DNA from 2 places in the Streptomyces sp. HUAS 31 genome. Region 1 is predicted to be linked to the other one. Evidence: riboswitches for the same ligand, from Rfam matches in the RefSeq annotation. Region 1 holds a riboswitch; the other holds the start of a gene.
What was found. A riboswitch is a leader RNA that binds a small molecule or an ion and turns the genes downstream of it on or off. The one in region 1 is predicted to bind cyclic di-AMP.

Region 1 (3,399 bases):
GCGCGCTCGCCGCCGGTGCCGAACCTCAGACGGTGCGCCGCGAGGGAGCGCTCGGTGTGCACAGCGGTGATCGCGCGGGCGCGTTCGCCGTCGCCGCGCGCCACCGCGTCCACGATCGCGCCGTGCTCGGTCCAGGACTCCACGGGATCGGCGGGCGCCTCCACGGCGTACATCCAGGCGATCTTGTGGCGCAGCTGGGCCAGTATCGAGGTCAGGGCGGGGCTGCCGGTGGACTGGGCGAGCGTCTCGTGGAACCAGCTGCCCAGAGAGCGCAGGTCGTCGCTGTTCCCGCGCTTGGCCCGCTCCTGCCCCAGCCTGACCAGGCCGCGCAGGACCTTCAGATGGGCCTCGGTGCGCCGCTGGGCGGCCCGGGAGGCGCCCAGGGGTTCCAGCAGGCCGCGCATCTCCAGCAGGTCGGCTGCCTCCTGCTCGGTCGGTTCGGCGACGCACGCGCCCGCGTGGCGCCGGGTCACCACGAAGCCCTCCGCCTCCAGGGTGCGCAGGGCCTCGCGCACGGGGACACGGGAGACGCCGTAGCGGCGGGCGAGCAGTTCCTCGGTGAGCCGGCTGCCGCGCTCGTAGACACCGGCGACGATGTCGTCCCGGATCGCCGTGCACACCGAGTGCGCCGGAATACGCATGACCGACCTCCGCCTTAATCCCCGTGAAACGTCGACGAATGACGTGTTCCCGAGGACTCTATTGCAACCGGCCGGAATTTCCGACGGCGAGCCGGAATCCATGGATATTTTTTGGTCAGCGTAACGTCCGGAAACAACGAAAGCCCCGGCTCGGGGAGCCGGGGCTTCGAGGATGCGCGGTGGTGGCGTCAGACGTTCACGCCGTGCCCGCGCAGATAGGCGACGGGGTCGATGTCGGAGCCGTACTCCGGCGTCGTGCGGGCCTCGAAGTGCAGGTGCGGCCCGGTGACGTTGCCGGTGGCGCCGGACAGGCCTATCTGCTGGCCCGGGGTGACGGCCTGGCCGACCGAGACGCCGATGGACGACAGGTGGCCGTACTGCGTGTACGTGCCGTCGTTCATCTTGATCACGATGTTGTTGCCGTACGCCCCGCCCCAGCCGGCCTCGACGACGGTGCCGGAGCCGACCGCGTGGACGGAGGTGCCGCTGGCGGCGTGGAAGTCGACGCCGGTGTGGCTTCCGGAGGACCAGACGGCGCCGCCGGACTTGTAGCCGGTGGAGACGTACGAGCCGGCGATCGGGGAGACGTACGACAGCAGGCGCTTGCGCTCGGCCTCGCGGGCGGCGCGCTCCTTGGCCTCGCGCTCGGCCTTCGCCTTCGCGGCCGCCTTCTCGCGGGCCGCCTCCTGAGCGGCCTTCTTCGCGGCGGCGGCCTCCGCGGCGGCCCGCTCCTGAGCGATGGCCTGGGCGTCGATCTGGTCCGCGATGGAGTTCTCGACGGTGACGACGGGTATGAGACCGGTCTGCTCCGCGGCGGGCTCGGCGGCGAGCGCGGGGGCGGCCAGGGTGCCGACGACTCCGGTGGCGGTGAGCGCGGCGACTCCGGCCGCGCGGGCGGTGGTGCGCTCGAACCGGCCGGGCTTACGGTGCTTCCCGGTGGGGCGGTTCTTCCCCGTGGCGCAGGTGAACGCCATGAAGTGGCTGGTCCTTTCCTTCCCTCTCGCCTACCGGGTTAGCTGACGGGTTCGGAGCAGGAAGGTCTCCTACGGGCCCCCTCGCGACTCGCGCGGGCGTCCGATTCACCCCAGGGACTACGGGTGGGTCCCCGGCTCCCCAGGCTCGCGCCTTACGGGGACTCGGCGATGGCTGTCCGGTGCCGCGGGCGCGGCGCACTGCCTGACGGACAGCCCGGAAGACGCTAAACGCGGCGTCTTTCAATCCCCAAACGGATCGCGGCTTTTGTAGCGCATCCCACAGACCAGACAGGCAACCTCTCCCTCAATTCGGGCATAAGGGGGCCCTGGTGACTCAAGGGTCACCAGGGCCTCTGCACGCGCGTGGCGCCGGACGGCGCGAGCCCGTCCTCTACTCGGCTGCCACGACCGTGACTTCGCCGATGCCGAGGGCCTCCACGGGCTCCCGGATCTCGGCCGCGTCACCGACGAGGATCGTCACCAGACGGTCCACAGGGAAGGCGCTCACGGCCGCCGCGGTGGCCTCGACCGTGCCGGTCGCGGCCAGCTGCTGGTACAGCGTCGCCTGGTAGTCGTCGGGCAGGTGCTGCTCGACCTGGTCGGCCAGCGTGTTCGCCACGGACGCCGCGGTCTCGTACTTCAGCGGCGCCACCCCGACGAGGTTCTGCACGGCGAAGTCCCGCTCGGCGTCGGTGAGCCCCTCGGCCGCGACACCGCGCAGGACCTTCCAGAGGTCGTCCAGGGCCGGACCGGTGTTCGGGGTGTCGACGGAGCCGCTGATGGCGAGCATCGCCGCGCCCGTGCCCTCCGGGGCGGAGCGCAGGACCTGACCGAAGGCCCGCACGCCGTAGGTGTAGCCCTTCTCCTCGCGCAGGACCTTGTCCAGACGGGAGGTGAGGGTGCCGCCGAGGCAATAGGTGCCGAGCACCTGCGCGGGCCACACGCGGTCGTGCCGGTCGGGGCCGATGCGGCCGATCAGCAGCTGCGTCTGGACGGCGCCGGGGCGGTCGACGATGACGACCCGGCCGGTGTCGTCCGCGACGACCGGCGGGACCGCGCGCGTCTCGCCCGGCGAGCCGGTCCAGGCGCCCAGGGTGTCGCCGAGCAGGGCGTCGAGGTCGACGCCGGTGAGGTCGCCGACGACCACGACGGTGGAGGTGGCGGGGCGTACGTGCCGCTCGTAGAAGGCGCGTACGGACGCCGAGTCGATGCCCTCGACGGTTTCCTCGGTGCCCTGGCGCGGGCGGGACATGCGCGAGGTCGCCGGGAACAGCTCCTTGGAGAGCTCCTTGGCGGCCCGGCGCGAGGGGTTGGCCAGCTCGTGCGGGATCTCGTCGAGCCGGTTGCGCACCAGGCGCTCGACCTCGCTGTCCTCGAACGCGGGCGCCCTGAGGGCGTCGGCGAGCAGGCCGAGCGCCTTGGGCAGGCGGGAGACGGGCACTTCCAGGCTCACCCGGACGCCGGGGTGGTCGGCGTAGGCGTCGAGCGTGGCGCCGCAGCGCTCCAGCTCGGCGGCGAACTCCTCGGCGGTGTGCTTGTCGGTGCCCTCGGACAGGGCACGCGCCATGATCGTGGCGATGCCGTCGAGGCCCTTCGGCTCGGCGTCCAGGGGCGTGTCCAGGAGCACCTCGACGGCGACGACCTGCTGGCCGGGGCGGTGGCAGCGCAGGACGGTGAGGCCGTTGTCCAGCTTGCCGCGCTCGGGCGCCGGGAACGCCCAGGGACGGGCCTGGCCCGCCTGGGGCTGCGGGTGGAACTCCATGCTGGCGAGCTCGGTCACTGCG
Region 2 (3,399 bases), 1.2 Mb from region 1:
GTCTTCGCCGGCCTCTGGAGCGACGGCGGCTTCGGCGGGGCGAGCCGCGCCTGGCACGCGTACCAGCGCGCGTATGTGATCCCGGACGCAGACCGGGACCGGCCGGTGCTGTTCAACTCCTGGGAGGCGACCGAGTTCGACATCTCCGAGGAGCAGCAGAGCCTCCTCGCGCGGCGGGCCGCGGCCATCGGCGTCGAGCTGTTCGTGGTGGACGACGGCTGGTTCGGGACGCGCACCAGCGACCGCGCCGGGCTCGGTGACTGGACGCCCAACCCCGACCGCTTCCCCTCCGGCCTCAAGCCGCTCGCCGAGTACGTGCACGCGCTCGGCATGCAGTTCGGCATCTGGGTCGAACCAGAAATGGTCAATCCGGACAGCGAGCTGTATCGCGCACATCCTGATTGGGTTCAGTACCAATCGGGACGAAAGCGTACGGAATTTCGCAATCAGCTCGTGCTGAACCTGGCCCGCGACGACGTCCGGGAGTACCTCTGGGAGCGGCTCGACGGGCTGCTCTCCAGTGCTCTGATCGACTATGTGAAGTGGGACTTCAACCGCTGCTTCAGCGATGCCGGCTGGCCCGGTGAGGCGTATCCGCAGCGCCTGTGGGTCGACCATGTGCATGCCCTGTACGACCTGCTGGACCGGCTGCGCGCCGCTCACCCCGGCGTCGCCTTCGAGTCCTGCTCGGGCGGCGGCGGGCGCATCGACCTCGGTGTGCTCGGCCGTACGGACCAGGTGTGGACCTCGGACAACACCGACCCGCTCGACCGGCTCGCCATCCAGCACGGCTTCAGCCAGATCCATCCGGCCCGGGCCATGGCCGCCTGGGTCACCGACAGCCCGAACGCCATGCTCAACCACCGTGCCAGCTCGCTGCGCTTCCGGTTCGTGAGCGCGATGGCCGGGGTGCTCGGTGTCGGCGGCGACCTCGCGCGGTGGACCGAGGAGGAGCTCGCCGAGGCCGGGGAGTGGGTGGCGCTCTACAAGGAGATCCGGCCCCTGGTGCAGCGCGGCGACCTGTACCGGTTGCGGCCCCCGCGGGGCGGGCTGAGTGCGGTGCAGTACGTGCTCGGGGACGAAACGGTCGTCTTGGCCTGGCTCCAGGCGCAGAGCTACGGCGAGCCCCTCCCGGCGCTCCGGCTGCGTGGTCTGGATCCGACAGCTGCGTATGAATGCCTTGAAACGGGCGAAATTCACCGAGGGGCCGTACTGGTGCATCACGGACTGCGCGCCAACCTGAAGGGCGACCTTGATGCGATGGTTATTCGACTCCGTCGCATCTAGGCGATCTGTCCGAATTGGCACCTTCATTCCAACTCGCTCTGCAATAAAGAAAGCTGGAGCAGTGTCACGTGAGGAGCGTCATAGCCGTGACGGTGCGTCGCCCGTCATGTCCACGTAATTCATAGGCTTTTCAAGGGGCTTTGAGTCGGGCGACGCCCTCATATTTCACGCACGGTGACGGCTAATTCCCACAAGGGATCAACAGGAACGCATTCGGACGGAACCTCTCACTTGTTCCCATGCGTCTTCCTCGCTTACGTTCGCCACCAATCCGGACGGACGCCCAATCCTGCCGCCGCTCGGATTCCGCGCAAACTCACCCGTGCACGGCAGGAGCGGGGGACCCACAGGTACAACCGCCTGTTCCGGTCTCCGGAACGGCTAGGGGTCAAGTCGCGCCATGGCGCGGCCGGGCATCTCCAGCCCGCACCCGACAGCTCACCTCGCAGGCGCCGGAGAGGAATTCGTCATGCCCGCGAAGGGTAAGCATCGCCGTCCGAAGTCCCTGCGCTTCACCCGCTCCATAGCCGTCGCCGGAACCGGTGGCGCCGCTCTCGCTCTTCCGCTCATGGGAGCCACCGGCGCCCACGCCGCTCCCTCGCAGTCCGTTTCGGAAAAGGCCGTTCAGTCCCTTCCGGTCGCCGGCCAGAAGGCCGCCGACAAGAAGGTCGCCCAGAAGAAGACGGACGTGCGGACCTATTCGGTGAAGGTCGGCGATTACCTTTCGAAGATCGCCGACGAGCAGAACGTCAGCGGTGGCTGGAAGAAGCTCTACGCCGACAACCGTGAGGCCGTCGGCTCCGACCCGTCGCTGATCCACCCGGGCCTCAAGCTCGCCATCGGCGGCAAGAAGGCCGCGACGACCGCCCCCAAGTCGTCGCCCTCCAAGCCCTCTTCGGCGTCCAAGTCGTCCGCGAAGGACTCGTCCGCCGCGAAGCCCGCCGCGCCCAAGAAGGCGACCGCGGCCGCCGAGACCACCAGCACCGTCAACGGCTTCTCCGCCCCGCTGTCCGGCGCCTCCCTCGGCACCGGCTACAAGGTCGCGGGCAGCATGTGGTCCAGCGGTTACCACACCGGCGTCGACTTCGCCGCCGCCACCGGCACCCCGCTGAAGGCGGTCGGCGCGGGCACCGTCGTCTCGGCCGGCTGGGGCGGCGCGTACGGCAACCAGGTCGTCATCCAGCTCGCCGACGGCTACTACGCCCAGTACGCCCACCTGTCCTCGCTCTCGGTCTCCAGCGGCCAGACGGTGACCGCGGGCCAGCAGATCGGCCTCTCCGGTGCGACCGGCAACGTCACCGGCCCGCACCTGCACTTCGAGATCCGCACCACGCCGGACTACGGCTCGGACGTGGACCCGGTCGCCTACCTGCGCGCCAAGGGTGTCGCCATCGGCTGACGCGGCGCCACGCCAGAACCACCTGCCTGACACGCGGCCGAAGGCCGGACCCCGATCCCCGGGTCCGGCCTTCGGCATGTTGCGCCCACAACACCCCTGTTCAAAGGGTTATTCCACGTTTGGTGAACACTTTAGGAGTGGCTTATCTCACCGATCGTCAACCCTTTCCTACGGTCGCGTAGGTCACATTCGAAGGTGAATCATGGGCCGATGTGGCAGACGATTCGAAGAGTGACAGCAGTGCAGTGATCGGGTCGTACGTTGCGGTGGGGGACAGCTTCACCGAGGGCGTCGGCGACCCCGGCCCCGACGGCGCGTTCGTCGGCTGGGCCGACCGGTTCGCGGTCCTGCTCGCGGACCGGCGCCCCGAGGGCGACTTCGACTACACCAACCTCGCCGTACGCGGCAAACTGCTCGACCAGATCATCGAGAACCAGCTTCCGAAGGCCGCCGAACTGGCCCCGGACCTGGTCTCGTTCTCTGCGGGCGGCAACGACATCATCCGACCCGGAACCGACCCCGACGAGGTCGCCGAGCGCTTCGAGCGGGCGATCGTCCGGCTCACCTCGGCCGTCGGCACCGTCATGGTGACGACCGGCTTCGACACCCGTGGCGTGCCCGTGCTGAAGCATCTGCGCGGCAAGATCGCCACGTACAACGGACATGTGCGCGCCATCGCCGACCGGTACGGCTGCCCGGTGCTCGACCTGTGG

Region 2: another riboswitch for cyclic di-AMP. It lies ahead of PGH47_RS36630 (peptidoglycan DD-metalloendopeptidase family protein); the one in region 1 lies ahead of PGH47_RS31700 (M23 family metallopeptidase).

What each region holds. Positions count from the first base shown of each region.
Region 1 covers NZ_CP116353.1:7,110,948-7,114,346, reverse strand. Annotated here, with positions in the region: gene PGH47_RS31705 (GntR family transcriptional regulator) at 1-641, opposite strand, end outside; gene PGH47_RS31700 (M23 family metallopeptidase) at 830-1,615, opposite strand; cyclic di-AMP (ydaO/yuaA leader) riboswitch at 1,628-1,793, opposite strand; gene PGH47_RS31695 (M16 family metallopeptidase) at 2,007-3,395, opposite strand; gene PGH47_RS31690 (M16 family metallopeptidase) at 3,392-3,399, opposite strand, start outside.
Region 2 covers NZ_CP116353.1:8,279,274-8,282,672, forward strand. Annotated here, with positions in the region: gene PGH47_RS36625 (alpha-galactosidase) at 1-1,287, shown strand, start outside; cyclic di-AMP (ydaO/yuaA leader) riboswitch at 1,587-1,752, shown strand; gene PGH47_RS36630 (peptidoglycan DD-metalloendopeptidase family protein) at 1,757-2,686, shown strand; gene PGH47_RS36635 (SGNH/GDSL hydrolase family protein) at 2,932-3,399, shown strand, end outside.